3 regions of the Paenibacillus sp. FSL F4-0236 genome follow, and region 3 is predicted to be linked to each of the others. Evidence: a T-box and tRNA genes for the amino acid it is inferred to sense, from the RefSeq annotation. Region 3 holds a T-box; the other regions hold tRNA genes.
The links. A T-box is a leader RNA that pairs with one kind of tRNA and senses whether it is charged. The one in region 3 lies ahead of metG (methionine--tRNA ligase), so its partner is inferred to be a tRNA-Met.

Region 1: it encodes a tRNA-Met, which carries the amino acid that the T-box ahead of metG (methionine--tRNA ligase) is inferred to sense. The anticodon was not compared.
Region 2: it encodes a tRNA-Met, which carries the amino acid that the T-box ahead of metG (methionine--tRNA ligase) is inferred to sense. The anticodon was not compared.

The regions. Positions count from the first base shown of each region.
Region 1 is NZ_JBBOBK010000001.1:561,344-572,047, reverse strand. It holds gene NSQ29_RS02660 (dipeptidase) at 1-506, opposite strand, end outside; gene NSQ29_RS02655 (ornithine cyclodeaminase family protein) at 518-1,492, opposite strand; gene NSQ29_RS02650 (aldo/keto reductase) at 1,677-2,612, shown strand; gene fabV (enoyl-ACP reductase FabV) at 2,885-4,075, shown strand; gene NSQ29_RS02640 (aldo/keto reductase) at 4,293-5,213, shown strand; tRNA gene NSQ29_RS02635 (tRNA-Lys) at 5,333-5,405, opposite strand; tRNA gene NSQ29_RS02630 (tRNA-Leu) at 5,486-5,564, opposite strand; tRNA gene NSQ29_RS02625 (tRNA-Arg) at 5,584-5,660, opposite strand; tRNA gene NSQ29_RS02620 (tRNA-Gly) at 5,671-5,745, opposite strand; tRNA gene NSQ29_RS02615 (tRNA-Lys) at 5,782-5,854, opposite strand; tRNA gene NSQ29_RS02610 (tRNA-Asp) at 5,870-5,947, opposite strand; tRNA gene NSQ29_RS02605 (tRNA-Met) at 5,974-6,050, opposite strand; tRNA gene NSQ29_RS02600 (tRNA-Val) at 6,094-6,169, opposite strand; tRNA gene NSQ29_RS02595 (tRNA-Glu) at 6,258-6,332, opposite strand; gene NSQ29_RS02590 (AAA family ATPase) at 6,415-6,954, opposite strand; rRNA gene rrf (5S ribosomal RNA) at 7,088-7,204, opposite strand; rRNA gene NSQ29_RS02580 (23S ribosomal RNA) at 7,419-10,347, opposite strand; rRNA gene NSQ29_RS02575 (16S ribosomal RNA) at 10,560-10,704, opposite strand, start outside.
Region 2 is NZ_JBBOBK010000001.1:6,002,240-6,012,943, forward strand. It holds gene NSQ29_RS26700 (PucR family transcriptional regulator) at 1-996, opposite strand, end outside; tRNA gene NSQ29_RS26705 (tRNA-Lys) at 1,146-1,218, opposite strand; tRNA gene NSQ29_RS26710 (tRNA-Tyr) at 1,224-1,309, opposite strand; tRNA gene NSQ29_RS26715 (tRNA-Phe) at 1,319-1,391, opposite strand; tRNA gene NSQ29_RS26720 (tRNA-Asp) at 1,458-1,535, opposite strand; tRNA gene NSQ29_RS26725 (tRNA-Thr) at 1,549-1,624, opposite strand; tRNA gene NSQ29_RS26730 (tRNA-Val) at 1,658-1,733, opposite strand; tRNA gene NSQ29_RS26735 (tRNA-Met) at 1,742-1,818, opposite strand; tRNA gene NSQ29_RS26740 (tRNA-Ser) at 1,849-1,940, opposite strand; rRNA gene NSQ29_RS26745 (23S ribosomal RNA) at 2,023-4,951, opposite strand; tRNA gene NSQ29_RS26750 (tRNA-Ala) at 5,090-5,165, opposite strand; tRNA gene NSQ29_RS26755 (tRNA-Ile) at 5,187-5,263, opposite strand; rRNA gene rrf (5S ribosomal RNA) at 5,309-5,425, opposite strand; rRNA gene NSQ29_RS26765 (16S ribosomal RNA) at 5,550-7,107, opposite strand; gene NSQ29_RS26770 (pro-sigmaK processing inhibitor BofA family protein) at 7,410-7,667, opposite strand; gene NSQ29_RS26775 (DUF2508 family protein) at 7,711-7,962, opposite strand; gene recR (recombination mediator RecR) at 8,099-8,698, opposite strand; gene NSQ29_RS26785 (YbaB/EbfC family nucleoid-associated protein) at 8,738-9,049, opposite strand; gene dnaX (DNA polymerase III subunit gamma/tau) at 9,097-10,704, opposite strand, start outside.
Region 3 is NZ_JBBOBK010000001.1:1,834,457-1,845,160, forward strand. It holds gene htpG (molecular chaperone HtpG) at 73-1,953, shown strand; gene NSQ29_RS08410 (DUF4362 domain-containing protein) at 1,979-2,455, opposite strand; T-box leader at 2,584-2,845, shown strand; gene metG (methionine--tRNA ligase) at 2,890-4,536, shown strand; gene NSQ29_RS08420 (glycoside hydrolase family 38 N-terminal domain-containing protein) at 4,787-7,234, opposite strand; gene NSQ29_RS08425 (DUF5054 domain-containing protein) at 7,263-9,386, opposite strand; gene NSQ29_RS08430 (AraC family transcriptional regulator) at 9,542-10,426, shown strand; gene NSQ29_RS08435 (GntR family transcriptional regulator) at 10,517-10,704, shown strand, end outside.

The DNA of each region.
Region 1 (10,704 bases), 1.3 Mb from region 3:
TTATGTAACACATCTAATAGGTCCAGATTAGTACCTAGGCCATCCGTTTCTTGAGCTGTGATAATACCCGCCTTATGGCCATTACGCTTGGCTGCACGTATATCCTCTGCGGTTAAAGCTTTAACTAACCAATCTGCGGAGTCAAACTGAAGCTGAACTTCAGCCATGCTATTGATCATGCTTTCTAAGGACTCTAAATGAAGTTCCCGGTTACCCGCGGTAATTCCCGATTTATACCATTCACTTTTATACTCAGGGATCTCACCGCTGGCCAACAGCTTTGTGATCATTTTTGCTGGCATGCTGCTATATATCATCGGCTCATCTTTATAGGGCTCACACAGCTCTTTTATTTTTTTAGACACAGACTCTGGAATTGCGTTTGGAGATAAGGGACCTTGAAATAGCAAATCAATATTAATGTTCTGCTCATGCAAATGTACGGCCCGCTCTTCGTCTTGCTCCGTCAACTTGAAATCATACAAACCTTCATATGTGCTCATCATGTGGTCGCTCCTTAGAATGCAATTTCAATGCCTTTTTGTAATTTAACAGCTTCATTATAAATGAAGTTGGCTGCTGCTAAATCCTCTATTGCAAGTCCTAGTCCTTTAAAAAGAGTGATCTCATCAGCTGTAGCTCTGCCCTCAATATTCCCGCTGATCAGTTCACCGATTTCACCGATAATATGGCCTGAAGTAATCACGCCTTCGTTCAGCGGAATTAAATAATCCCCAGATTCATTATGCGCGGATTCCAATCGGTCTACATATAACTTAGCTAACCGTACGGTCTCCGAATCCAGCTCACGATCCGCTGCTCTACAGGCTCCAACCGCATTGATATGTACTCCAGGCTTCAGCCATTCTCCTTTGAGCACAGGCTCTGTAGATGCCGTTACGGTACAAATGATATCTGCTGGATTAACTGCCTCTTGAATAGACTCAGCCACAAGGATGTCCACACCATATTTACGGCTCATTTCTGCTTGGAAATCTCTTGCCTTTGCAAGTGTCCTACTCCAAACTCTGACCTCACGAATCGATCGAACCAGTAGCATCGCTTCCAGATGGCTTTTGGCTTGCTCGCCCGTACCTAGAATGGCAAGCACCTCTGCATCTTCTCTAGCCAAATAACGAGTGGCTACTGCGCTAACAGCCGCTGTGCGAATTGCGGTAATCTTCTGTCCATCTACTACAGCTTTCAGAACACCGGTAGAAGAATCGAATAACGTAACAAGCCCTTGATGGGAAGGTAAACCTGAGCCATGGTTGCTTGGAAACACACTGATGATTTTGGCACCTGCTACTTCTTCACTCTGCAAAAAGCCCGGCATTAAGCCAATCAGATTGCCTTGGTGCAGCGGGAGTACTTGTCTTAAGCTCTGTATGGCTTGTCCTACGGACAAGTCCTTCAAAACGGATTCCATCACTGTGATGCAAGACTCCATTGCTAATAGCTCAGCCACTTCATTTTGATTAATAACTAGCATAAGACAAACCTCCTTTACTTCATTGTGGCAACAAATGTGGGAACGCAAAATTATTCTTTATATCATAACTTATACGCTTTAAATATTCATGTATAAAGCTGGAAATCAGCAATTTGTCTTACCACGGGCTATTAGCTATACTTAATATAGTTCATATTCTATTTTAAGGAGCTGACGATTGATTATGTCTAGTAAAATAACTTTAGGTAGAACAAATTTGCAGGTACTCCCTCTCGGACTGGGTGCCAATGCTGTTGGTGGGCATAATTTATTTCCCGGCTTAAATGATGAGACTGGTAAAGACATCGTTCGCAACGCTCTTGACCATGGGATCAATTTCATTGATACTGCCTTTATCTATGGTCCAGGTAGATCCGAGGAACTTATTGGAGAAGTGCTGAGAGAAAGAGGCGGCCGTGACAATGTGGTTATTGCTACTAAGGGCGCTCACAAGATTACTGGCGATAAGGTTACGATCGACAACTCTCCAGCTTTTCTAAGACAGTCTGTGGAAGACAGCTTGAAACGCCTCCAGACCGATTATATCGATCTTTACTATATTCATTTCCCTGATGAAAGCACTCCTAAGGATGAAGCTGTTGGCGAGCTTAAGAAGCTGAAGGATGAAGGAAAGATCAAAGCGATCGGGGTCTCCAACTTCTCCATTGAACAGCTGAGAGAAGCCAACAAGGACGGGCATGTGGATGTTCTCCAATCCCATTACAACCTGCTGCACCGTGATGCAGAAAAAGAACTGCTCCCTTACACGCAGGAGCTTGGCATTTCTTTCGTTCCTTACTTCCCACTCGCGTCCGGCCTTCTTGGCGGCAAGTATAAGCAAGGCGATACGTTCAGCGACAATAGAAAGAACAACCCAATGTTTCAAGGAGCGACCTTTGCCAAAAACCTGGAGAAGGTGGACAAGGTTCGCCAAATTGCCGATGCCAAAGGTGTTGAAGTCGCACATGTGGTGCTAGCCTGGTATTTGACCGTACCTTCCATCGACGCACTTATTCCCGGAGCTAAACGTCCGGAACAGATCGTATCGAATCTCCAGACTCTAAAAGTTCAGCTGACACCAGATGAGATCAAAGCGATTGATTCAATCTTCCGTACGTAATAGATCCTTATATGTAAGTAATGTAAAGGGGGTTGTCCTTGAAGTCATGAAATGGCTACTGGGGCAGCCCCTTTTCTAAGGAATAACGTCACTGGAGTCCGCAAGCCTTAATAAATGATCAAGACTCGATAGCACAGCTAGCTAACAAACAAAAATACAGGGTAGCGGATTCTTATCGAATATCCTAAATTCTTTGTATTAGTAAATATTGTTTGCTATACTTTCTCTGTGTATCAGTAGACTTAAATTTTTATACAAAGGGGAATTCCTTGATGATTATTCAACCTAAAACACGCGGATTTATATGCACAACAGCCCATCCAGAGGGATGCGCCAAACAAATAGAACAACAAATTGAATATGTAAAAGCACAAAAGAAAATTGAGGGACCTGCGAATGTACTTGTCATCGGTGCCTCTACCGGATACGGACTGGCTTCTAGAATTTCAGCTGCTTTTGGTGCTGGCGCCAATACCATTGGTGTGTTCTTCGATAAAGCTGCGGAAGGTCAGCGCACCGCATCTGCAGGCTGGTACAACTCCGCTGCCTTTGAACAACAAGCAGCAGAGCTTGGACTTAAATCACACAGCATAGTTGGCGATGCCTTCTCTGATGCGATTAAAGAGAAGACCATTGCATTGATTAAAGCTGAATACGGCACCATCGATTTAGTTATTTATAGTGTCGCTTCACCTCGTCGTACCCATCCGGTAACAGGAGAAACCTTCTCCTCCGTTATTAAACCAGTGGGAACAGCTTATTCGAATAAAACTTTGAACTTCCACACAGGCGAAGTATCCATGACCACCATTGAGCCTGCTAATGAAGAGGAAGTACGTCAGACCATCGCTGTAATGGGCGGCGAAGACTGGAGAATGTGGATCGATCAGCTTCAAGCAGCTGATGTCCTTGCAGATGGTGCTACTACCGTTGCTTACTCCTACATCGGGCCTGAAATCACTCACCCTATCTATCGGGACGGAACAATTGGCCAAGCCAAGCACGATCTGGAACAGACTGCGATCCAAATGAATGACCTTCTTTCATCAAAAGGCGGACGTGCCTTTGTATCCGTTAATAAGGCGCTCGTAACTCAGTCCAGCTCAGCTATTCCTGTAGTACCCCTTTATATCTCTGCACTTTATGAAGTGATGAAGGAAAAAGGCCTGCACGAGAACTGTATTGAACAAATGTATCGCTTGTTCTCTGAGCACCTATACGGTGAAGGCAAGGCTACTGCTGACGGAAGCTGCTTGATCCGCATTGACGACTGGGAAATGCGTGAGGATGTCCAGACAGAGGTTATGAAACGTTGGGACGAGCTGACAACTGATAATGCAGGTGAGCTGGCTGATCTTGAAGGCTACCGCCAAGATTTCTTCAATCTGTTTGGCTTTAGAACAGATGGCGTAGACTACGAAGCAGATATTGATCCTAATGTCGACATTCCGAATATGTATTAAAATGATTCTGAATACATCCATATGCTAATTCTGGATGTATAAACAAAGAGGTTGTCTGCAAAAGTAGTGAAGTCTACTGATGTGGCGGCCTCTTTTTTGTACTTTGCTTACAACCTACCTATACGTCGTAGGGCATATTGGCTTAGCCTCCCACTTTGTGATATGGTTTGATAGAATACTGCAAGTTCTAACTTACATTCTAAGGAGTGAATCACTCATGGTTAAGAAAATTAGTGTAGCGAATGGTGTACTTGACGTATCCCAAATTTCGCTGGGCTGTATGCGGATTGCGGATTTGTCTGCAAAAGAGGCTGATACACATGTACATAGTGCGTTGGAGCTCGGAATAGACTTCTTTGATCATGCCGACATTTATGCGGACGGCAAAGCTGAAGAGGTATTCGCAGGGGTACTTCAGAACAATCCTGGTATGCGTGATAAAATGCTGATCCAAACCAAATGCGGAATCCGCAAGGGCTATTTTGATTTTTCCAAAGAGCATATCCTACAATCCGTAGAGGGTAGCCTTAAACGCTTGAAGACCGATTATATCGATGTGCTCTTGCTTCACCGTCCTGACACGCTGTTCGAGCCGGAAGAAGTGGCTGAGGCTTTTGACATTCTGGAGAGCAAGGGATTGGTCAAGCATTTTGGTGTCAGCAACCAGAACCCGTTACAAATCGAGCTACTTAAGAAAAATGTAAAGCAACCGCTGCTGTTCAACCAGCTGCAATTGAGCATTATGTTTACGGGTATGTTTGATACCGGCTTCAATGTGAATATGACTAACTCCGGTTCGGTTGTTCATGATGGCGGGATCTTAGAGTACAGCCGTCTACACGACATGACCATTCAGCCATGGTCACCTTTCCAATATGGGTTCTTTGAAGGTGTATTCTTGGACAACGACAAGTTCCCTGAATTGAACGAGGTCATTAACCGCTTAGCAGCTGAAAAAGAGGTTACCAATACCGCTATTGCCATTGCCTGGATTCTAAGACATCCGGCAAATATGCAGCCTGTTGTAGGTACAACCAATACGCAGCGATTGCGGGATATTGCCAAAGCATCCGATATTACACTCACCAGACCAGAATGGTATGAAATTTACCGCGCTGCGGGTAATATCCTTCCATAAATATCAAAAGCCACGAAGTACGCTAATATCGTACTTTGTGGCTTTTTTTTGTGACTATAATTGAAACCGTGTAACTCTTATAAAAAAAGAAACGGCATCTCTGCCGTTTCTTTTAAGGATGGACTCTCAGGGGCTCGAACCCTGGACAAATAGATTAAGAGTCTACTGCTCTACCAACTGAGCTAAGAGTCCACAATATAATGATTTACCTTACTATACTTGAAAAGCAAAAGCCCTTAGCTTAACGCATAAGAGCTTCGCTTGCTAATTGATACCGGCGAGAGGACTCGAACCTCCACGGTTTCCCTCTCGATTTTGAGTCGAGCGCGTCTGCCATTCCGCCACGCCGGCAAAGTATGAAGTTAAAATATGGCGCGCCCTGAGAGATTCGAACTCCCGGCCTTTTGATTCGTAGTCAAACGCTCTATCCAGCTGAGCTAAGGGCGCAAAATTTATATGGAGCGGACGACGGGAATCGAACCCGCGACCCTCGCCTTGGCAAGGCGATGCTCTACCGCTGAGCCACGTCCGCACACGATATGTATTAGTGTCCGACTCACTTAAGAAGTGAGCCATGAAGGACTCGAACCTTCGACACCCTGATTAAAAGTCAGGTGCTCTACCAACTGAGCTAATGGCTCATGAAGCAAGAAAAATGGCGGAACCGACGAGATTCGAACTCGCGATCTCCTGCGTGACAGGCAGGCATGTTAGGCCAACTACACCACGGTTCCAAAAGATATAATTGCTTGATGAAAATTGGTTGCGGGGGCAGGATTTGAACCTGCGGCCTTCGGGTTATGAGCCCGACGAGCTACCGGGCTGCTCCACCCCGCGTCATTAAAAATATTTAGCTATTCATTACCATAAGAAAGCTTCATGGTGGAGGCTGAGGGGATCGAACCCCCGACCCTCTGCTTGTAAGGCAGATGCTCTCCCAGCTGAGCTAAGCCTCCATGTAAAGAAGCAACTCAATTATCATAACACAATCCAACCTGTAATGCAACATTTTATTTCAGAAGAACAATTACGTTTTAAAGAAATTGGTGACCCGTATGGGATTCGAACCCATGTTACCTCCGTGAAAGGGAGGTGTCTTAACCCCTTGACCAACGGGCCGTATTGAAAACAAAATGTTTTGACAACAAAAAAGATTATATCATGTATTTCGAAGTATAGCAATACCTAAATTAATATATTTTCACTTTTCTTCTATAATAGGCGTTAAAGTGATATCAAGCTTACTAGCTATCATCTTTACGACTCCTAGAGTAGTCAGGTTATTTGTGTCTAAATGGTCTTTAAATACGTCCTTATTAAGCCCTGTGAGGCATCTGTCGATCTGTTGAACGGCCCATGAGTCATTCCGTTCACCTCTACCACCCAATCTCTTGAGCAGCGTCTCTCGTGAGGCACACAAAGTAAAATGATGAACCTCTAATCCCTCATTTATTAGATTACCAGCAATGTCCATCCAATATTCTGGGTTGACTATGGTCATAGGTACGATAATCGTTCCCCTATATTCGCTAGCTATGTATTTTAACATGGAGTGGTTAATTTCACGCCAAAGATAATAGTCCTGAAAATCACTTTTTGTCATCACATCGGGAATGTTTGCTCTTATGTAATACCCTGCATTCTCTGGATCGTATACAAAAGAATCAGGAAGTCTGCGATGTAATTCATATGCAGTTTCTGTCTTCCCCGCACCAAAAGCTCCATTGATCCATATAATCAAGATCTTTATCCCCCATGAATAATCTATTAGTGACTCTATTAAACCACTTTATCATAAAAACCCTTACAAGCAAATTCACTCTACAAGGCACAACAAAAAGACCACTGTCGATTACTCAACAGTGGTCTTGCGTGCTTGGCAACGTCCTACTCTCCCAGGACCCTTCGGTCCAAGTACCATCGGCGCTGGAGGGCTTAACGGTCGTGTTCGGGATGGGTACGCGTGGAACCCCTCCGCTATCGCCACCAAACGGGCATTTGCGGTACAAATGCATTATTCAGGTCTCAGCATCGCCAAATGCTGAAAACAAATTCATCAACATACAGCCACTAGGACCATATGGTTTAGAACTTGATTCCTGAAAACTGAATCCGAATTGAATTTGCGTTTGCCCTTCTTACGGGGCCCCCGGAAAGTACTCGGAATTAGCTTCACAGCCTTTTCTTCACTTTTTGGGGTATTTTTAGGATAAGCCCTCGACCGATTAGTATTGGTCAGCTCCATGCATTACTGCACTTCCACCTCCAACCTATCTACCTCGTCGTCTTCAAGGGGTCTTACTAATTGGGAAATCTCATCTTGAGGGGGGCTTCACGCTTAGATGCTTTCAGCGCTTATCCCGTCCGTACGTAGCTACCCAGCCATGCTCCTGGCGGAACAACTGGTGCACCAGCGGTACGTCCATCCCGGTCCTCTCGTACTAAGGACAGCTCCTCTCAAATTTCCTGCGCCCACGACAGATAGGGACCGAACTGTCTCACGACGTTCTGAACCCAGCTCGCGTACCGCTTTAATGGGCGAACAGCCCAACCCTTGGGACCTACTTCAGCCCCAGGATGCGATGAGCCGACATCGAGGTGCCAAACCTCCCCGTCGATGTGGACTCTTGGGGGAGATAAGCCTGTTATCCCCAGGGTAGCTTTTATCCGTTGAGCGATGGCCCTTCCATGCGGTACCACCGGATCACTAAGTCCGACTTTCGTCCCTGCTCGACTTGTAGGTCTCGCAGTCAAGCTCCCTTATGCCTTTGCACTCTTCGAATGATTTCCAACCATTCTGAGGGAACCTTGGAACGCCTCCGTTACTCTTTAGGAGGCGACCGCCCCAGTCAAACTGCCCGCCTGACACGGTCCCCGTACCCGGTAAGGGTACTAGGTTAGAACCTAGATACGATCAGGGTGGTATCCCAACGGCGCCTCCACCGAAGCTTGCGCTCCGATTTCTACGGCTCCCACCTATCCTGTACAGATCGTACCCAAATTCAATATCAAGCTGCAGTAAAGCTCCATGGGGTCTTTCCGTCTTGTCGCGGGTAACCTGCATCTTCACAGGTATTAAAATTTCACCGGATCTCTCGTTGAGACAGCGCCCAAGTCGTTACGCCATTCGTGCGGGTCAGAATTTACCTGACAAGGAATTTCGCTACCTTAGGACCGTTATAGTTACGGCCGCCGTTTACTGGGGCTTCGGTTCATAGCTTCGGGTTACCCCTAACCACTCCCCTTAACCTTCCAGCACCGGGCAGGCGTCAGCCCGTATACTTCGCCTTGCGGCTTCGCACAGACCTGTGTTTTTGCTAAACAGTCGCTTGGGCCTTTTCACTGCGGCCCCCTCGTGCTATTCACACTACCGGGGCACCCCTTCTCCCGAAGTTACGGGGTCATTTTGCCGAGTTCCTTAACGAGAGTTCTTCCGCGCGCCTTAGAATTCTCTTCTCGCCTACCTGTGTCGGTTTGCGGTACGGGCACCTTCTCCTGGCTAGAGGCTTTTCTTGGCAGTGTGAGATCATGACCTTCGCTACTGTAATTTTCGCTCCCCATCACAGCCCAGCCTTAACGATGTGCGGATTTGCCTACACATCAGCCTCACTGCTTAGACGGACATATCCATCAGTCCGCGTCACTACCCTCCTGCGTCACCCCATCGCTCATAGCGGATTACGGTGGTACAGTAATTTCAAACTGTTGTCCTTCGACTACGCCTTTCGGCCTCGCCTTAGGTCCCGACTTACCCTGAGCGGACGAGCCTTCCTCAGGAAACCTTGGGCTTTCGGCGGATCAGATTCTCACTGATCTTTTCGTTACTCATACCGGCATTCTCACTTGTATGCTGTCCAGCGCTCCTTACGGTACACCTTCAACCCACATACAACGCTCCCCTACCCCAGATACATACGTATCTAGCCATAGCTTCGGTGGTGTGTTTAGCCCCGTTACATTTTCGGCGCAGAGTCACTCGACCAGTGAGCTATTACGCACTCTTTCAATGGTGGCTGCTTCTAAGCCAACATCCTGGTTGTCTGTGCAACTCCACATCCTTTCCCACTTAACACACACTTGGGGACCTTAGCTGATGGTCTGGGCTGTTTCCCTTTTGACAATGGATCTTAGCACTCACTGTCTGACTCCCGGCAATAAGTATATGGCATTCGGAGTTTGACTGAGCTTGGTAATCCTTGCGGACCCCGCACCCAATCAGTGCTCTACCTCCACTACTCTTATACCGAGGCTAGCCCTAAAGCTATTTCGGGGAGAACCAGCTATCTCCGAGTTCGATTGGAATTTCTCCGCTACCCCCACCTCATCCCCGCATTTTTCAACATGCGTGGGTTCGGGCCTCCAGTGCGTGTTACCGCACCTTCACCCTGGACAGGGGTAGATCACACGGTTTCGGGTCTACGTCCACATACTAAATCGCCCTATTCAGACTCGCTTTCGCTGCGGCTCCGTCTTCTCGACTTAACCTTGCATGTTAAACGTAACTCGCCGGTTCATTCTACAAAAGGCACGCCATCACCCATTAATAGGGCTCTGACTTTTTGTAAGCACACGGTTTCAGGTTCTATTTCACTCCCCTTCCGGGGTGCTTTTCACCTTTCCCTCACGGTACTGTTTCACTATCGGTCGCCAGGTAGTATTTAGCCTTAGCAGATGGTCCTGCTGGATTCATACGGGGTTTCACGTGCCCCGCACTACTCGGGATCCGTCTCGGAGAGAACACAGTTTAGGCTACAGGGCTTTTACCTCTATCGCGGGCCTTTCCAGACCTCTTCACCTACCATATTCCTTTGTAACTCCATGTGAGACGTCCCACAACCCCTAAGAGCAAGCTCTTAGGTTTAGGCTGTTCCGCGTTCGCTCGCCGCTACTGACGGAATCACTATTGTTTTCTCTTCCTCAGGGTACTTAGATGTTTCAGTTCCCCTGGTCTGCCTCTACATCTCCTATGTGTTCAGAGATGAGTAACTGCGAATTACCACAGCTGGGTTTCCCCATTCGGACACCCCCGGATCAAAGCTTGCTTACAGCTCCCCGAGGCAGTTTCGTTGTTCGCCACGTCCTTCGTCGGCTCCTGGCGCCTAGGCATCCTCCGTGTGCTCTTATTAGCTTAACCTCGATTTTTCCTAAGAAAAATCTCACTAATAACATTTACTTGTTTGCACAAGTTGCTAAAAGATGTTCTAAAACGCAAATTCGTTTCGGTATCCAGTTTTCAAGGATCAAGTCTTACTGAGAGCTTAAACTCTCAAAACTGAGCAACGAGTGAGTTGTGGAAGTTTAACTTCCGATTTGAATGTCTTCATTGCAGAAGACGATTCTCCATAGAAAGGAGGTGATCCAGCCGCACCTTCCGATACGGCTACCTTGTTACGACTTCACCCCAATCATCTACCCCACCTTCGGCGGCTGGCTCCCTTGCGGGTTACCCCACCGACTTCGGGTGTTGTAAACTCTCGTGGTGTGACGGGCG
Region 2 (10,704 bases), 4.2 Mb from region 3:
ATCCAGACGATAAAGCAGCGTATTACGATGGATATACAACTTCTTGGCGGTTTCACTTACATTACAGTCCATCTCAAAAAAAGTCTCCAAAGTCAGCAGCATTTCTTTATCTGATAGTACAGAGGAGTAGTCACCAATTTGTCCAAGCAACTGTTTGCGGCGTACATCAGGAATGCTGTTAACCAGACGTTCCAAATGCAGTTCCCAAGGTAAATGAATATACTCTCCTACTTGAAAAATACGACCAAGTACAATCGTCTCCCTGAGCAAAGCTACAGATCCAGTCAATCCCTTAACAGGGACTATAGCCGGAGCTACTGCCAAATGGAATACCCCTACCCATTCACTAGCTATCAGCTCATGTAACCCCATACTAGTCTGTGCTAGAAGATCATCTACACTCTCTTCTTCATCATCCTTATCATCCCCGCCCGTAAGTAATTCTTTACGAGCTAAAATTAACCATTCCTTCTCTTGAAGGGGAATGAGCAGAATTTCGTTCTCAAAATAGCTACGCAGTAATTTCATCAGTGAACGATAAGAGATCTGTGGACTATGGGCAATCTCACTACTTAGGAGGAATGGAATCATATCTCCGAACAGACGTCCCTTTAGGGTGATCTCATCGGGAATTTCAGTGTCATTTTTCTCTTGCTCTAGCTCCGTGTTCAACCAAGCGCCAAGCTGCCGCGCCTCCACTTCACCTTCTTCTCTAAGCCCTGTAGCTTTAAGTGCAATAGCAAAATTTCGAACTGCATAGTTGACCAGTTGTACTTCCAGAGAGGTGAGCCCCTCCATTTCTACCCAGACAGCGGTTATACGTCCGTCACTCTCATACAAAGGTGCCCAGAGATGACCCTCATGGATTACCAGCTGATCCTGTCCTTCTAATCCCATGCTAAAAAGAGAAGCTGAATGCTGCCTCCCTAACTGCTTGATTCCGGTTCTCTTTCCGGTGAGCTGCTCTAATTTTTTCCGCAATGTCTCACTATCCATAGTCACCATGCTCCACCACTTTTGCTCTTTTCGCCTATTTTAGCATATTCTCTTATATTATGTTAATCGCTACAGTAGCGCGCTACTATAATACAACCATAAAACACAAAAAAAGCCACCACCATAAGGTGATGACTTTCTGTTTGGGATGAGCCATGAAGGACTCGAACCTTCGACACCCTGATTAAAAGTCAGGTGCTCTACCAACTGAGCTAATGGCTCATAAATGGTGGGGGATGATGGATTCGAACCACCGAACACGTACGTGAGCAGATTTACAGTCTGATGCGTTTGGCCACTTCGCTAATCCCCCAGGGAAAAGTGGCTCGAGACGGATTCGAACCGCCGACACGAGGATTTTCAGTCCTCTGCTCTACCGACTGAGCTATCGAGCCATATTAAATTGACATAAAAATAAAGTGGTAGCATTAAACTTCCCACCCTAGTCTTGTGGAAAAAAATGGCGGAACCGACGAGATTCGAACTCGCGATCTCCTGCGTGACAGGCAGGCATGTTAGGCCAACTACACCACGGTTCCGCATTGATAATAATGGTGCCGGCGAGAGGACTTGAACCCCCAACCTACTGATTACAAGTCAGTTGCTCTACCAGTTGAGCTACACCGGCACGGTGTAAAAAGTAATTCTAAAAAAGTAATAATGGTGGAGGCTGAGGGGATCGAACCCCCGACCCTCTGCTTGTAAGGCAGATGCTCTCCCAGCTGAGCTAAGCCTCCAGGTATTATGGTAGCGGCGAAGGGGATCGAACCCCCGACCTCACGGGTATGAACCGTACGCTCTAGCCAGCTGAGCTACACCGCCACAATAATTAGAAATGCTATGGATTGAAAATGGCGGAGAGAGTGGGATTCGAACCCACGCACCGCTTACGCAGTCTAACCCCTTAGCAGAGGGTCCCCTTATAGCCACTTGGGTATCTCTCCAAACGATATCAGTACCACAGCAATCCAAACAGGAATTTGACTCCCTGAAAACTGAATCCGAATTGAATTTGCGTTCTAAGTATAGGATAAGCCCTCGACCGATTAGTATTGGTCAGCTCCATGCATTACTGCACTTCCACCTCCAACCTATCTACCTCGTCGTCTTCAAGGGGTCTTACTAATTGGGAAATCTCATCTTGAGGGGGGCTTCACGCTTAGATGCTTTCAGCGCTTATCCCGTCCGTACGTAGCTACCCAGCCATGCTCCTGGCGGAACAACTGGTGCACCAGCGGTACGTCCATCCCGGTCCTCTCGTACTAAGGACAGCTCCTCTCAAATTTCCTGCGCCCACGACAGATAGGGACCGAACTGTCTCACGACGTTCTGAACCCAGCTCGCGTACCGCTTTAATGGGCGAACAGCCCAACCCTTGGGACCTACTTCAGCCCCAGGATGCGATGAGCCGACATCGAGGTGCCAAACCTCCCCGTCGATGTGGACTCTTGGGGGAGATAAGCCTGTTATCCCCAGGGTAGCTTTTATCCGTTGAGCGATGGCCCTTCCATGCGGTACCACCGGATCACTAAGTCCGACTTTCGTCCCTGCTCGACTTGTAGGTCTCGCAGTCAAGCTCCCTTATGCCTTTGCACTCTTCGAATGATTTCCAACCATTCTGAGGGAACCTTGGAACGCCTCCGTTACTCTTTAGGAGGCGACCGCCCCAGTCAAACTGCCCGCCTGACACGGTCCCCGTACCCGGTAAGGGTACTAGGTTAGAACCTAGATACGATCAGGGTGGTATCCCAACGGCGCCTCCACCGAAGCTTGCGCTCCGATTTCTACGGCTCCCACCTATCCTGTACAGATCGTACCCAAATTCAATATCAAGCTGCAGTAAAGCTCCATGGGGTCTTTCCGTCTTGTCGCGGGTAACCTGCATCTTCACAGGTATTAAAATTTCACCGGATCTCTCGTTGAGACAGCGCCCAAGTCGTTACGCCATTCGTGCGGGTCAGAATTTACCTGACAAGGAATTTCGCTACCTTAGGACCGTTATAGTTACGGCCGCCGTTTACTGGGGCTTCGGTTCATAGCTTCGGGTTACCCCTAACCACTCCCCTTAACCTTCCAGCACCGGGCAGGCGTCAGCCCGTATACTTCGCCTTGCGGCTTCGCACAGACCTGTGTTTTTGCTAAACAGTCGCTTGGGCCTTTTCACTGCGGCCCCCTCGTGCTATTCACACTACCGGGGCACCCCTTCTCCCGAAGTTACGGGGTCATTTTGCCGAGTTCCTTAACGAGAGTTCTTCCGCGCGCCTTAGAATTCTCTTCTCGCCTACCTGTGTCGGTTTGCGGTACGGGCACCTTCTCCTGGCTAGAGGCTTTTCTTGGCAGTGTGAGATCATGACCTTCGCTACTATAATTTTCGCTCCCCATCACAGCCCAGCCTTAATGATGTGCGGATTTGCCTACACATCAGCCTCACTGCTTAGACGGACATATCCATCAGTCCGCGTCACTACCCTCCTGCGTCACCCCATCGCTCATAGCGGATTACGGTGGTACAGTAATTTCAAACTGTTGTCCTTCGACTACGCCTTTCGGCCTCGCCTTAGGTCCCGACTTACCCTGAGCGGACGAGCCTTCCTCAGGAAACCTTGGGCTTTCGGCGGATCAGATTCTCACTGATCTTTTCGTTACTCATACCGGCATTCTCACTTGTATGCTGTCCAGCGCTCCTTACGGTACACCTTCAACCCACATACAACGCTCCCCTACCCCAGATACATACGTATCTAGCCATAGCTTCGGTGGTGTGTTTAGCCCCGTTACATTTTCGGCGCAGAGTCACTCGACCAGTGAGCTATTACGCACTCTTTCAATGGTGGCTGCTTCTAAGCCAACATCCTGGTTGTCTGTGCAACTCCACATCCTTTCCCACTTAACACACACTTGGGGACCTTAGCTGATGGTCTGGGCTGTTTCCCTTTTGACAATGGATCTTAGCACTCACTGTCTGACTCCCGGCAATAAGTATATGGCATTCGGAGTTTGACTGAGCTTGGTAATCCTTGCGGACCCCGCACCCAATCAGTGCTCTACCTCCACTACTCTTATACCGAGGCTAGCCCTAAAGCTATTTCGGGGAGAACCAGCTATCTCCGAGTTCGATTGGAATTTCTCCGCTACCCCCACCTCATCCCCGCATTTTTCAACATGCGTGGGTTCGGGCCTCCAGTGCGTGTTACCGCACCTTCACCCTGGACAGGGGTAGATCACACGGTTTCGGGTCTACGTCCACATACTAAATCGCCCTATTCAGACTCGCTTTCGCTGCGGCTCCGTCTTCTCGACTTAACCTTGCATGTTAAACGTAACTCGCCGGTTCATTCTACAAAAGGCACGCCATCACCCATAGATAGGGCTCTGACTTTTTGTAAGCACACGGTTTCAGGTTCTATTTCACTCCCCTTCCGGGGTGCTTTTCACCTTTCCCTCACGGTACTGTTTCACTATCGGTCGCCAGGTAGTATTTAGCCTTAGCAGATGGTCCTGCTGGATTCATACGGGGTTTCACGTGCCCCGCACTACTCGGGATCCGTCTCGGAGAGAACACAGTTTAGGCTACAGGGCTTTTACCTCTATCGCGGGCCTTTCCAGACCTCTTCACCTACCATATTCCTTTGTAACTCCATGTGAGACGTCCCACAACCCCTAAGAGCAAGCTCTTAGGTTTAGGCTGTTCCGCGTTCGCTCGCCGCTACTGACGGAATCACTATTGTTTTCTCTTCCTCAGGGTACTTAGATGTTTCAGTTCCCCTGGTCTGCCTCTACATCTCCTATGTGTTCAGAGATGAGTAACTGCGAATTACCACAGCTGGGTTTCCCCATTCGGACACCCCCGGATCAAAGCTTGCTTACAGCTCCCCGAGGCAGTTTCGTTGTTCGCCACGTCCTTCGTCGGCTCCTGGCGCCTAGGCATCCTCCGTGTGCTCTTATTAGCTTAACCTCGATTTTTCCTAAGAAAAATCTCACTAATAACATTTACTTGTTTACACAAGTTGCTAAAAGATGTTCTAAAACGCAAATTCGTTTCGGTATCCAGTTTTCAAGGATCAAGTTTAAAGAAGGTATCGAATTAAAATTATGGTGGAGCCAAGCGGGATCGAACCGCTGACCTCCTGCTTGCAAGGCAGGCGCTCTCCCAGCTGAGCTATGGCCCCATAAAAGGATATAATGTCATATGGTGGGCCTTGGTGGACTCGAACCACCGACCTCACCCTTATCAGAGGTGCGCTCTAACCAACTGAGCTAAAAGCCCATATAACATATATAATATTGTGAATCAACCAAAGAATGGTTGTCCGCTTGGCGGCGTCCTACTCTCCCAGGACCCTTCGGTCCAAGTACCATCGGCGCTGGAGGGCTTAACGGTCGTGTTCGGGATGGGTACGTGTGGAACCCCTCCGCTATCGCCACCAAACGCATACGAAAGAGACTTGCTCTTTCAAAACTGAACACGAGTGAGTGTTCGAACCCGAAGGTTCTATAATGGAAGTTTAACTTCCGATTTGAATGTCTTCATTGCAGAAGACGATTCTCCATAGAAAGGAGGTGATCCAGCCGCACCTTCCGATACGGCTACCTTGTTACGACTTCACCCCAATCATCTACCCCACCTTCGGCGGCTGGCTCCCTTGCGGGTTACCCCACCGACTTCGGGTGTTGTAAACTCTCGTGGTGTGACGGGCGGTGTGTACAAGACCCGGGAACGTATTCACCGCGGCATGCTGATCCGCGATTACTAGCAATTCCGACTTCATGCAGGCGAGTTGCAGCCTGCAATCCGAACTGAGACCGGCTTTGATGGGATTGGCTTCACCTCGCGGTTTCGCTTCCCGTTGTACCGGCCATTGTAGTACGTGTGTAGCCCAGGTCATAAGGGGCATGATGATTTGACGTCATCCCCACCTTCCTCCGGTTTGTCACCGGCAGTCACTCTAGAGTGCCCAACATTACTTGCTGGCAACTAAAGTTAAGGGTTGCGCTCGTTGCGGGACTTAACCCAACATCTCACGACACGAGCTGACGACAACCATGCACCACCTGTCTCCTCTGTCCCGAAGGCCGCCACTATCTCTAGTGGATTCAGAGGGATGTCAAGACCTGGTAAGGTTCTTCGCGTTGCTTCGAATTAAACCACATACTCCACTGCTTGTGCGGGTCCCCGTCAATTCCTTTGAGTTTCAGTCTTGCGACCGTACTCCCCAGGCGGAGTGCTTACTGTGTTAACTTCGGCACCAAGGGTATCGAAACCCCTAACACCTAGCACTCATCGTTTACGGCGTGGACTACCAGGGTATCTAATCCTGTTTGCTCCCCACGCTTTCGCGCCTCAGCGTCAGTTACAGCCCAGAAAGTCGCCTTCGCCACTGGTGTTCCTCCACATATCTACGCATTTCACCGCTACACGTGGAATTCCACTTTCCTCTTCTGTACTCAAGTCACCCAGTTTCCAGTGCGACCTCAGGTTGAGCCCAAGGTTTAAACACCAGACTTAAATGACCGCCTGCGCGCGCTTTACGCCCAATAATTCCGGACAACGCTTGCCCCCTACGTATTACCGCGGCTGCTGGCACGTAGTTAGCCGGGGCTTTCTTCTCAGGTACCGTCACTCCGATAGCAGTTACTCTACCGGACGTTCTTCCCTGGCAACAGAGCTTTACGATCCGAAAACCTTCATCACTCACGCGGCGTTGCTCCGTCAGACTTTCGTCCATTGCGGAAGATTCCCTACTGCTGCCTCCCGTAGGAGTCTGGGCCGTGTCTCAGTCCCAGTGTGGCCGTTCACCCTCTCAGGTCGGCTACGCATCGTCGCCTTGGTGGGCCGTTACCCCACCAACTAGCTAATGCGCCGCAGGCCCATCCCTCAGTGACAGATTGCTCCGTCTTTCATTCTTTCTTCAGGAGAAAAAAGAAATTATCCGGTATTAGCTACCGTTTCCGGTAGTTATCCCAGTCTAAGGGGCAGGTTGCCTACGTGTTACTCACCCGTCCGCCGCTAAGTCATTTTGAAAGCAAGCTTTCAAAATGACTCCGCTCGACTTGCATGTATTAGGCACGCCGCCAGCGTTCGTCCTGAGCCAGGATCAAACTCTCCAATTAGTATTGAAAAGAGCGATATGCTCATTTTGAAACATCTGACGAGAAAATTAATTCTCTAATTTTGGATTTCACTTTCGTGATTTCCCACTCACTCGTTGTTCAGTTTTCAAAGATCAATGTCTCATCTTTCGTTGTCGTTGCTTGTCAGCAGCGACCTTTATAATATATCACAGCACCTTTGTTTTCGTCAAGCGTTTTTTTAATTTCTTTTTTTCGCTTACCGTTTCAGCAAGTTGTTAATCAACATCTTGTCCAAAGGGGCGAGACTTAATGTATCATATTTTTCAAACTCACGTCAAGCATTAAAACAAAATAATTCTTAATCCTATTAACATTACTACGCCTGGAAGGCCAAGAACCGTTACTGCGCCTATGGTTGCGGGATTCAAGGGAATATGAACTTGTGTGATTAAACCCGAGAAATTCACTACATATATCGCGAGCGCAGCCAGTACCAAATGAGCTCCGAACAGACTAAGCCATCCAAAGCCAAGTTTTTTCCGGAATACAATTACACTCAACAATACAACCGATATGACCAGTACTCCTATAGCTAACATTCTTAGCATGTTGATCCCTCCTATATTTCCATTTGGTTAGCGCCTACATCTGACTGCTATTTAATCCAATGCTCTTTGCATGTTTAAGATGTATCTGATACTTGCGCTCTGCTGCCTCTAAAATATAAATAGCATAATCAATTTGATCTTGACCCAACGCTTCATCAAACATTAGGTACGCTCTCTCCCACTCAGATTGCGCCTTACGAACCTCCAGCAACGTTTCCCAGCCCTCCGTATCTTTTCTACCCTGTTCTTCATCTACTCCCCGCCACAATGAGCTCCACCATCCCATTACTCATTCCTCCTCAGAATAATTTCGATGCAAAATTACATCTCGTTATTCTCATTCATATCGGGATAGGGACAAACTTAGAACAAAAAAAGGAGGCCCAGGGGGCCTCCTTTTGAAAAACACGACTTTAGAGCTACTAGAATAGCTCACGACGACCTTCCAACGCTTTGGACAAGGTAACCTCGTCAGCATATTCAAGATCGCCACCAACAGGCAAGCCATGGGCTATTCTGGTGATTTTAATCTCAAAAGGCCGAACTAAACGAGAAATATACATCGCCGTTGCCTCACCCTCAATGTTGGGGTTAGTCGCCATGATAAGCTCACTCACTCTTTCATCACTCAAACGAGTCAATAATTCCTTCAAGCGAATATCATCAGGGCCAATACCTTCCATAGGTGAAATCGCACCCTGAAGAACGTGATAATACCCATTAAACTCTTTGGTTCGTTCTATTGCCACCAAATCCTTGGAGTCTTGGATCACACAGATTACTGAAGGATCTCTAGTTTTGTCCTGACATATCTTACACGGGTCCGTATCCGTAATATTACAGCAGACGGAGCAATAATGAAGATTACGCTTGACACTTACTAGCGCTTTAGCAAAATCAATGACGTCATCCTCTTTCATGTTAAGCACATGAAAAGCTAACCGGGCGGCTGTCTTCGGCCCAATCCCGGGCAAGCGCGTAAAAGCATCGATCAGCTTGGCTAGCGGTTCGGGATAATACAAATTAATAATTCTCCTTTAGACGAAAGTGGAGTGAGTGAATTAGAACAAGCCTGGGATCTTCATTCCACCAGTAAATTTACCCATATCATTGTTCGCAAGGTCTTCAGCTTGAGTCAAAGCATCATTAACTGCAGTGATTACCAAATCCTGTAGCATTTCAACATCTTCCGGATCAACAGCTTCTGGCTTGATTTGGATAGAAAGCAACTTTTTGTGGCCATTAACTTGAACTGTAACTACTCCACCACCTGATGAGCCTTCAATCACCTTGCCACCTAGTTCTTCTTGAGCCTTAAGCATTTGCTCCTGCATTTTCTTAACTTGCTTCATCATTTGGTTCATATTATTCATACATCATCTCTCCTTTGGAATGCGCAATTTGCGCTAGTATGCTTACATTACTCTTTTATGACAACAAGGTCTTCTCCAAAAAGCTGGATAGCCTCATCAATCCAAGGTTCAGATTTCGCATCTGCAGTATCATGTTCATGCTCTAGCCGCAACTCTTCTTTGCTAGGCTGTCCCACTGACTTCTGAGCGGCTTCGTTCCAATCGCGCTGCATTATAGTTACCAGTCTATAAGGTTTACCAAGACGCGCTGCAAACACATTCTCAATGACCTGTCTGTTTGCTGGCTTCTCCGTTGTATCACGATGAATCGTGTTCTTAAACGCAACAAGCACAGCGTCGTCCATTACAGATACAGGTTCTCCGTCTACAAACCACGCATGAACCGTTACCTTCTCCTCTTTTACCCCTTGCAAGACAAGACTCCACTGTTTATAGATAGCTGCAAAATCAGGACTATCCTTACCAGCAATAAACTTATCAACATTTGGAGGCATTTTGGAGGTTGCAGAGATTCTAGGCGCAGAACTTGGAGTCGGATTCGATTTCGCAGAAGAGGCACCATCTCGCCCACCTCCGGAAATACCACCGGCCTGCAATGCCTGCTCCAGCTTTTTCTCCAGCGCAGTAATCTGTCTCTTGAGCAGATCCAGTTCACCAGAGTGGACTGCAGGAGCATTCGCCCCTGACCCAGCCTGCAATGCACCTAACGGAGCAGCTGATGCGGTCTCACTTTCCTCTTGCTGCAAGCTACAAAGCTTCATCAGTGCGACTTCAAACAAAGTCTGCGGATGAGTAGCATATTTCATTTCACCCAGGTACTTATTAAGTGTATCTACGATCTGAAACAGACGATCCCGGGAAAATGCGGTGGCCATATCTTTAAACTCGGCGGGATTAAGCACTCGCTCCGTCAGTTGATCGGCCCCAGGTACCATCTTAATCATCAATAAATCACGGAAATAATACATAAGATTCTCTAGACATTTATCAGCACTCTTACCTTCATGCATAAGCTGTTCAACAAGCTCCAGCAGAAGACCCATATCACCTTCCAATATGGCAGTGGCAAGACGTGCAAATTGCTCAGAGGGTATCCCTCCGGTCATCCCCAGCACTTGTTCGTACGTAACTTTGCCATCTGTAAAAGATGAAATCTGATCCAGCAAACTCACTGCATCGCGCATACCCCCATCAGAAAGGCGGGCAATATACTGCAATGCGTTAACATCGGCTGTAATCCCTTCCTTCTCACAGATAGCACTTAGATGTGCTGTCTGCTCTTCCAAAGCTACTCTGCGGAAGTCAAAACGCTGACAACGAGAAATGATCGTCGCTGGCAATTTATGAGGTTCCGTAGTCGCAAGGATGAACATTGCATGTGACGGCGGTTCTTCCAATGTCTTTAATAGCGCATTAAATGCTTCTGTTGTCAGCATATGCACTTCATCAATAATATACACTTTACGGCGCACCTCGGTAGGTGCATATTTCACCTTGTCCCGGAGGTCACGAATCTCTTCTACGCCCCGGTTGGATGCCGCGTCTATTTCCTGCACATCCATCACATTACCCGCAGTGATTCGCAAGCAGGAAGGACACTCGTTGCAAGGCTCCGGACCTGGCCCACGTTCACAATTGACCGCTTTCGCTAAGAC
Region 3 (10,704 bases):
CACTCATCTAACAAGAGTGCTAATCACGAAATGTTGGACAAGATGTTATTTTGAAAGGAGATCTACTTATTCATGGCCAAAAAAGAGTTTAAAGCCGAATCGAAAAGATTGCTGGAAATGATGATTAACTCCATTTATACACAACGGGAAATTTTTCTTCGCGAGTTGATTTCCAATGCAAGTGATGCAATTGATAAGATCTATTACAAAGCATTAGCTGATGAAAGCCTGGTCTTCAATAAAGAAGATTATTATATTAAAGTGACTGCCGATAAGGCGAACAGAACTTTGACGATCTCCGATACAGGTATCGGGATGACGCAAGAAGAGCTAGAGAATAACTTAGGAACAATCGCGAAGAGCGGATCTCTTGCATTTAAGAAAGAGAACGAAGCCAAAGATGGTCACAATATCATCGGACAGTTCGGTGTTGGCTTCTATGCTGCGTTTATGGTAGCAGATGACGTAATTGTGATCAGTAAGGCGCTTGGTAGCGACGAGGCCTTTAAATGGGAGTCTAAGGGTGCTGATGGCTATACTATCGAGCCTGTCGAGAAGGATTCTGTAGGTACTGAAGTGATTTTGAAGATTAAAGAGAATACCGAAGAAGATCAATACGATGAATATTTGGAAGAGTATCGCCTGAAATCCATCATTAAAAAATATTCTGACTTCATTCGTTTCCCAATTAAAATGGACGTGAAGGAGCAGAAGCCAAAAGAAGGCACAGAGAACGAGTTCGAGGAAGTTGTTCAAGAACAAACCGTGAACAGTATGGTGCCAATCTGGCGGAAGAACAAAAACGAGCTGACTACAGAAGATTACGATAACTTCTATGCAGAGAAACGTTACGGCTTCGATAAGCCGCTTAAACATATTCATATCAGTGCAGATGGTGCTGTAGTGTATAATGCGATCTTGTTTATCCCAGAAAATACACCATTTGATTATTACACAAAGGAATATGAAAAAGGTCTTGAGCTCTATTCCAATGGTGTATTGATCATGAACAAATGTGCGGATCTGCTGCCTGACTATTTTAGCTTTGTAAAAGGTATGGTAGATTCAGAGGATCTTTCGCTGAACATCTCCAGAGAAATGCTCCAGCATGACCGTCAGCTGACTCTGATCGCTAAGAACATTAAGAATAAAGTGAAGAGTCAACTGCAAAGCTTGCTGAAGGATGAAAGAGAGAAATACGAGCAGTTCTATAACGCTTTTGGCAGACAGCTTAAGTTTGGTGTGTATAACGATTATGGAATGCACAAAGATACACTTCAAGATTTGCTGATGTTCTACTCCTCCAAGGAGAAGAAGCTGGTAACACTGGACGAATATGTATCAAGAATGCCAGAAGATCAGAAGTACATCTACTATGCATCCGGAGAGTCGATCGACAGAATCGAAAAGCTCCCACAAACCGAGCTTGTATCGGATAAAGGGTATGAAATTCTCTACTTCACTGATGATATTGATGAATTTGCGATCAAGATGATCATGTCTTATAAAGAAAAAGAATTTAAATCCGTATCCAGTGGTGATCTGGGTATCGAAGCAGACGAAGCGGACAAGCCAACGGAAGCGGAAGAGAACGAAAACAAGGAGCTTTTTGAAGCGATGAAGGACATCTTGTCCGGCAAAGTGAAGAATGTTAAAGCTTCCAAACGTTTGAAGACTCATCCGGTATGCCTCTCTGCTGAAGGTGAACTGACAATCGAGATGGAAAAAATCCTGAAATCGATGCCGAATGGGCAAGAGGTTCAAGCGGATAAGGTACTCGAAATCAACATCCATCACGAAGTCTTCCAGTCTTTGAAAGCAGCAGCTGAGAACGATAAAGAGAAGCTCGGTTTATACACGAACCTGCTGTACAACCAAGCACTGTTGATCGAAGGTCTACAGGTTAGTGATCCTGTTCAATTCACCAATGATATTTGCAAAATCATGAAATAGATATTAGAAAAGCCATCCTATCGTATTACGATTGGGTGGCTTTTTTTGTGCGGAAAAGGTAGTAATCGATTTCAGAGTCATTATTTGTGCAACCGCTGATCGAATAGATTATTTCACCTTGTGTATTTTTTTTACTCGTCACTTCGGAGCAGGTATCGGTTCTAACTCCTGTGTTACTTCCACCGAATGCATCATTAGAAGTATCGTAGCTATAACTAATTACATTGCCATCAAACTTCAAATCCTTAAATATGGGATCGCCCTCATCTGTGTAACTTGTAACTCGTATATTGTCTGCTTTTTTGCTGGAGAGATTAGTTATAAATTGCTCGAATTTATCGAGGTTGTACACTTTTTCAAAAGAAACAATATCCCCTCTACTGATGGCTTTTTCGGAAGTATAGGGTTCACTTTTGGGAACAGAATTAACCTTATTATCGGAACAACCCCATACCCCTGCTAGTAAAAGAACAGAGAGTATAAGCAAGTTTACTTTTTTCATTGAAGGACCTCCTCCTTGTAACTTATTTATATAAAAGACGAAAATTAATTGAAAAAGTTACAGTGAGCTTGATGTTTCACATTGACAATAAACAGAAAATTAAGTATCATTTCCAGTAACTTGAATATTTAAAGGCAAAGAAGAGAAAGAGTACCACGGCAATTCTTTCTACAGAGAGCTCCGGTCGCTGAAAAGGAGTAAAGAAAAACCTTGGGAATATGGTCTCAGAGCTGCGCATCGAAACCTTTTGGGTTGTAGGCTGCGCCGGAACCTGCATCCGTTATAGTGCTAGGGTATAAACGTTTATTAACGTCGTACCTGAAGAGGTAAATGTCATGAGGCATTTATAAAATTAGGTGGTAACACGTGAGTAGAACTCTCGTCCTTTGTGGATGGGAGTTTTTTTGTTGTCTAAAAAAAGGAGGAGAAGGTTAATGAGTAATGTGTTTATTGGTGGTGCTTGGCCGTATGCGAATGGATCTTTACATCTTGGAAGATTATCAAGTGTGTTGCCTGGGGATGTGCTGGCACGCTATTTTCGCAGCAAGGGGGATAACGTTTTATATGTGTCAGGCAGCGATTGTCATGGCACACCTGTAGCGGTTCAGGCTGCTAATGAAGGGATCACACCCGAAGCTTTTGCCAGTCGATACCACGAAGAGTTTCTGCAGTGTTTTGAACAGCTGGGATTTAGTTATGATCTTTATACTCGAACGGATCAACAGCAGCATCATAAGGTTGTGCAAGAGTTGTTTGCGAAGCTACTAGAGAATGGTCATTTATATAAAAAAACCATTGCGCAATGTTACTGTGAGGTGGATCAGCGCTTTTTGCCAGACAGATACGTGGAAGGGACTTGTCCAGTATGTGGCCAGCGGGCGCGTGGAGATCAATGCGATTATTGTTCTACGATTCTAGACCCTGCCGATTTATTGGACAGAGTCTGTAAATTATGTGGGAATACACCGTCAGAACGACCGACAGAACATTTTTATCTTAGCTTATCTAAATTTCAATCTGAATTAACGGAATATGTAGAGGAAGCACAATTTTGGAGAGAAAACGCTATAAAACTGACCAAACGTTATTTAAAAGAAGAACTGCAGGACCGCGCGGTAACAAGAGACTTATCTTGGGGTGTAGATGTTCCTATAGCTGGATTTGAAGACAAGAAGATTTATGTTTGGATTGAGGCGGTAAGTGGTTATTTATCAGCCAGTAAGCAGTGGGCTGCACAGTCTGGGCGGAGCTGGGAGGATTTTTGGTCAGAGGAACAAGAGGACATCACCGCTTATTATGTCCATGGTAAAGATAATATTCCTTTTCACACCCTGATATGGCCAGCCGTCTTATTAGGAGCAAGAGAACTACATTTACCGGATCGGATTATATCCAGCGAATATTTAACCCTTGAAGGGCAGAAGTTCTCCACTAGCCGTAATTGGGCAGTCTGGGTACCTGATATTCTAGAGCGGTATCATCCTGACTCTATTCGTTATTTCTTAATTGCCAACGGGCCTGAGAAGCGGGATACGGATTTTTCCTGGAGAGAGTTTATTTATAGTCATAATGGTGAGCTGCTTGGAGCATTTGGTAACTTTGTGAATCGCTCATTGGCTTTTGTAGAGAAGTTTTATGAAGGGATCGTGCCAAGTGGAAAGTTAGATAAGGGGTGGAGCGACAACATTGACCTCTTGTATCTGGAGTCAGGACGCCTAATTGAAGCGGGAGATTTGAAGGATGCGCTCGAGTATATTTTCTTTTATGTACGTAAGGCAAATCAGTATTTTGATCGGCAAAAACCTTGGATTCAGGTAAAAGAAGATCAGGAGTCCTGTGGTTCTACAATATATACATGCGTGCAGATTATAGCTAATTTGGCGAATTTGCTGCATCCGTTTCTACCGTTTTCTTGTGAGAAGATCAGGGGATTCCTATCGCTTGAACTACCGAATTGGAAGCCCCGCTCGGTTCCCCCTTATCAACAGGTAACTGATTTGCAATTGTTGTTTGAACGAATTGATATAAGTCAAATTAAAGAAGAAGAGCAAAGATTAGAACAACAAAAAGTCAATAAATAGGAATGGTTAAGACAAGCTCCGGGCAGGATCTTTAACCCTTTAAAAACATCCCTGCTGATTAACCAATAAATTACATCACAGCATAGCAAAAAGGACGCCTTTTTTTGTGGAATCATTTGTACCATCAAATGACTCTGTAACAGAAAGAGGCGACCTCATATGAAAGTCTAAAATGCTTCCAAATCTTATTCAATCCGTACTTCTCGAGGAAGACTTTGTGATTCGTCTAACTGATAATATGATTATTCTCTTACTTACTTGTTCTCCATGCAAGGATACCCGCGTTCATACTCTTACAAGCCTCTAATGCTACTTCTGACGTATTAAGCTCATCCCCCCAAGCGATGTAGTAACGGAATTCATAGAATCCACCTAGTGTCGCCTTAAAGTTCGTTTCCCAATAATTATTCATGGGCCATGAATAGAGATGGGCTGGATCATGCGCGAGTCCAGGGTGTCCGCTCAATAGTCGATCCTCATAGTCTAAGGAGCCGAGTTGGATGAGAGGTGTATCTGGCATCGCAATGGCAACACCACGTGTGTCACGGACAAAAGCTACACCTTCATCGACACAATAGAAATCTGCTAAGGATCCAGGCAATTGATCAATTCGTGGACGTAAGGCTGCGCCTGTCTTTTCTATCCACAGCGCATCTTGCCCAGCAGCGGAAGCACTCCCAAACGGAAGTGAAATGTACACATTTTCTGGATCCCATACACTTTCCTTATGCATGCGTACGGCTACATCAGCACGTGCGCGATCACCGTATACGGTGACGAGTAAGGAATAGTGACTGCAACCATTCACGCGATAGGTCAATTGAACTTTTCCATAAAGTGCACCCTTTTCAACGATATTGACATCAACTAATGCTCCGACAGAGGTTATTGCATCAGCGCCTCTACGATTACGTCCCATCTTACGGCGTACATCATACATGCCAAATTCATTAGGTGCTTCTGTTACGTTGTAGACAGGGGAGAATGCATTGTGATTACGATCAGACCGCAGTAAATCTTGTTGACTGCTCTTGTCAAACCACTTCGTAATCCCTGCCCCGGGTTCCCATTCGATTCGAACGAAAGGTGACTCGATAAATTTAGGCGTCACATGTAGCTTCGGTGGAACCGGAGGAATAATATCCAGCATGCGATCGGATCCAACATAATCTGTTCGATATGCTGTTACGGGCGGATGCTCTTCGATTGCCTTAATCGTCAATTGTACCTTTTGATTAGGCTGCAAAGTTACTGGAATTGTAATGACGACCCCGCGGTGTCCCGTCACCATTTGAGCTTCGTAGACGGTTCCAGTCACTTCATCGATCACTTCAAAGCCATTTTTCAGCTCTGTAATGTACCAGCCCTCCATAATTAACTGGGCATAATCGGTTTGTATAAATTCACTTGGGTTATACAATTCAAATTTCATAGGACGATCTGGTCCTAATAGTGCATCTCCTTGTGCCTCAAGGATATCGTATAATGCGGTATGGGCAAGTGAACTCGCATTTGCGGCATAAGCTTCTTTACGACAGCCCAGCTCTTGTACGAATGGGTTCCAAGGTTCTGTCACAGAGGAATGGTATCCCCATGTATGTTCAGCAAATAAAGCCAACTCGTATTCAATCGCCTCAAGCCGTACTTGGTCAACAATCTCACGGGTAGGATCTATTTGCTTCACTTTCGTGTACACGCGTTGCGCCTCTCGGAAGATCTGAACATGCATCGGAGTAGTAGCTGAGCCATCTGTCCACCAATCCGGCCAATCTCCTCGAAAGGTCTCGATCTCATCCGGATGCTCGTTCGCATATGCTCTTAAATCTGTAAAGAAATCATCCAGTGTCGCTGGTTGAATCAAGATCCGATCACCATGCAACGCATTCCAATGGTTTACAAAATCCATTAATGCGGCATTCGGTGAGCCATTATCTGTAGGGAGCCCAGATACCATGACAGGTACTAACGGGAAGGTATAGCCATCTTCAACTAATTGCTCTAAATATCGATCAAACCGCGCTTCAGCGACTTCCAAGGACACGCCTTTTCGCACGTCATGCTCATCACGAATCGTATAGGAACCTCCTATACCAGGAATCAAGCCGAGGTCATTTCCGAACATATAATGCTCGCCACTCCACGTTAGAATTCGATCACCTTTTGGTGTTTCCCACCAGAATGGAATTTGTTTCTTCCATAATGGAAACATGGAGTGATGTGTATGAATACAGGTTATTAAATTCTCGATACCAGCATCGGCCAAGACTTGACTATATCCCCAACCAAAGCCAGTGATGTCTGCAGTCATAGCAGAACGTACGGGGAATTGAATCGATTGACCATAGTCAGTAATCCGTTGAATCATGACGGAGAGCATCTCTTGATTTAATTGCTCGCCGAAATTGAGATAGGTTCCAGATAGACCGATATAGCCTTTTTGTACCGCTTGCGCGAATTCTTCTTTTTCTGTTGGTGTCGCTTTTAAGAGGAAGGATTCAACAGGCCAGAACGTTTCGCATACCCATTTGTAGCCCTTCCAATCTAGGCGAGCACCGCTTTCGATGTCACGTACAATTTGTAACGCTTGCCGAATGTAATTGACATGATACTGCCGGATTTTCTCTTGACGTTCTGTATAGCCAACATCCGTATGGGAATGTTGAATGACGTAAATTTTCCATGGTTTGTGGGTGTTCATTGTAAAGCTCCTCTCAGGTATTTTATGATTAAAGATGAGATTGGAATTTCAGCTTGAAGCGGAATAACGCATCTTCTTCGTACCAAGCCTGGAAATTTGTACCCCAGACATTGTTGTGTAAATTGACATGCATTCCTCCAGTAAGTGAAGCAAATGTATGATCAAATTGCACAAGCCGTGGTTCTCCAGGAGATACGAGCGCGGCATCTAATGTCGTGATATCCACTTGACCGTCCGCTGCCGCATAATACATGCCCTGATCTACCGCATGCAGATTGCGATTTCCCCCTTTAACAACGTCTAGTGGGGAAGTGAGTTGTCCGATTTTATCAAGCTTCCATTGATTTGGATTATTGACGATCGGATTGAAGCTCATCCATGCTGCTTCTGGGAGGCGATATGCATCCTTATGGAACCATTGAAGCTTACATTCTACGGTAGCAGTGTGCTTCTTAAATATATATTCGATGGTCAACTCTCGTGGAGCACCCATTCCTTCACTAGCTGCTCTAGGCATCTTTAACGTAGCAAGGACAACATCCTGTTCTTCTCCACATAATGCTTGCAAGGATAATAGTTTGGGTTTCGTCACGGTATGCATTATCCATTCTTTCGTCAGATCCATACCTGGTTTCCCGAAATCTCCGGTTGCCCATACATGCGTATTTTTCCATCGCACGTGATATTCACGGTACCAACGATCATAATCCGCTTGGGAGAAAGTCTCATATGAGAATAATCCGATCGGGTTGTTCGGCCCAGCCCACTCTCGATTACGTTGGTCTAGCAAACTGATAATAGAACCGTTATCCTCAAACACGACCTCAAAGTCTCCTAAAGTATAGGATTGATCCGTGTACAGGATTGTCGCATCCGCATTAGCAATCTGTGGACGAACCGGTCGTAATGCGGCTAGAGCAGCTCGTGCTTCGATCTGACGTTTTACGCCCAGAGTAGATACGGCATTTTCTAAATATTCCCTTTGCTCTTGCCAAGACTGCTCCATGAGACTAAATGAGCGGGCACTAAGCTTCTCCACGGCTTCCACGCCGAACATCTCGATCATTTCAGCGCGTGAATTTTTTTCGTAAAAACGATATTCAAGTGGGTTTAAGTTCACATCAACCTTGTCTCGAGCTCGTGCTTGCTGAAAATCTTCCTTATCATAATGAATGTAATCTGCCAGATAACGCTTAATATCTACACCCCACGTATGCTCAGGAATCATAATTAATTCATCGCAGAAGTTGTGATATTCCTCGTCGGCTGCAGCAAGAGATCCTTCTAGTAGCCATTTACTCTTCAAGCGAAGTAGTTCACGATAACAAGCTAATTTGTAGGGATCAGTCGAAGATCCATGGATCCAGCTATCCCCAATCTCTTCTTCGACGATCGGTAACGTATCACGAATGGCCCATACCTTCTCCGCATATTGATCCAACGTGGATGCTCTGATATCCGCATGTGGATAGGCCTCACGAAGTTGAGTGAATTCCGCTTTAATTTGTTCAACGGTGGAAGGACCATGATTATCATGCGTATGAGCAAAGTATAAAACATCATTCAAGCCTTCTGTTTCGAAGGTTGTTCCATAATCTTTACTATATTGAACGACGATTTCAGAACCATCTGGATTTCTCCACAAAAACATCTCAGGAACATGAGGAACATGGCTTGATGGGTTTACACCTAAATGAAGATACTTCATACCCGCCTTGGCCATATGTGTAATCAGCGCACGTGTATGACCAGGGACATCCGTCATTTTGGCTGCAATGGTGTGGATACCAAAGCGTTGGTCAAGACGTGTGGCCATTTGAATACCGTAATCTAGAAGCTCGGCATCGTATAATTCGGTATAGGTCGTGAAAGGGAGGCCATGCCATCTTAAATAGCCTTTTGCAATAGCTTCCTCTACTTGCTGTTTCTCCTCGGTTGTTCCATGTTTGAGTAAGTGATGAATTAACCAAGAACCCGTTGTCCAAATAAAAGAACCTTGATCAGGATGTTCATTAAAGTACTGTGCTGTTGTGATCGCACTTGGGAAAAATAGTTTCATATAACGATCAGTAACATGTTTAGCGAGATCGGTATATCCGATATCTAAATGTGTCTTGAATACAACATGGATCTGTGGTGTGCTGTGTGGCACGTTTATCACTCCTTATTCGTGTTTACGCTTTCAGTTTAAAACAATTTATATCATTTGACTTTTCAATTTGTATCTAATAGGATCAGAAACATAAATGAGCAAATATACGATTCGGAGTAAGCTAATGTGATCAGAAGAGAGGCAGCGTGTATACGATGACAGACGCTATAAAGAGTGAACGCTGGGTATATTTAATCGATTGGGAAGAGGGTCCTGCAGCCCATGTTAAAGATCTGATCCTTCTGGGATACGACCATTTCAGTAGAGCCATGCCTTTGACAAATCACGTGCACGAAGATGCTTATGAGTTTGTATATATGGAGCAAGGAACCGCAGTGTGGGAAGTTAATGGACAATTTCACCCAACGAGCGCACAGCATATCATTTATACACGACCTGGTGAACGTCACCGTGCTAGTTTTGATTATATTGGGCCATGTAGGATCTGGTGGATCATCGTTCGTGATCCGCTGCAGCATGGTCATTGGTTCGGACTGGATGATGCTGAACGCCAAGTATTTGCACAATGGATACATCGCTGTCCTCGTATTCAGTTGGTTAGCAAGGAAATCGTAGATTATTTCAAAAGGGTCCAACAGTTAATTAACCAGCAGGATACAGAGCTTGTGGAATTTCAGATTCGTCATGGAGTTCTGGAAATTCTACAACGCATTTTGCATAACACTCCACTCAAAGCGCAGTCGCATGATATGCACGCGTATACGCTGGAGCTTAAGACAAGACTGGAACAGAATCCATCTGAACGCTATACGATAGGACAGCTTGCGTCGGAGATTGGTTTAAGTGAGTCGCACTTTTACCGTATATTTCGTGAAATGAACGGACAATCACCAACAGCGTTTATGGATCGGATTCGAATGGACTGTGCTTGTCGTATGTTAGAGGAATCGAAGGTGAGCATAACGGATGTTGCTATGGAGCTTGGGTTTAAGACGAGCCAACATTTCGCGACGGTCTTCAAGAAATTAATTGGTGTAACGCCGAAGGCATGGCGCACACATTCGAAAGTCTGCAATTAAGTATTGAATTTCTGTAAGATGCATCTTATAATGAACTTAAATCTAATATCTGATATTTCAGTTTGAACTTGAATCAATTGGAGTTGTCCTATGAATGTAAAAATTGAACGACTAGATTTAAATGAGCAAGTGTACCAAATTTTGAAGAATCAAATCCTTACGCGGGAATATAAAGGTGGTGCACGACTGGATCTCAATGATTTAAGTGAGAAGATGGGGGTTAGTAAAACTCCTGTGAAGCTTGCGATCCATCGATTGGCGAATGATGGACTTATTGA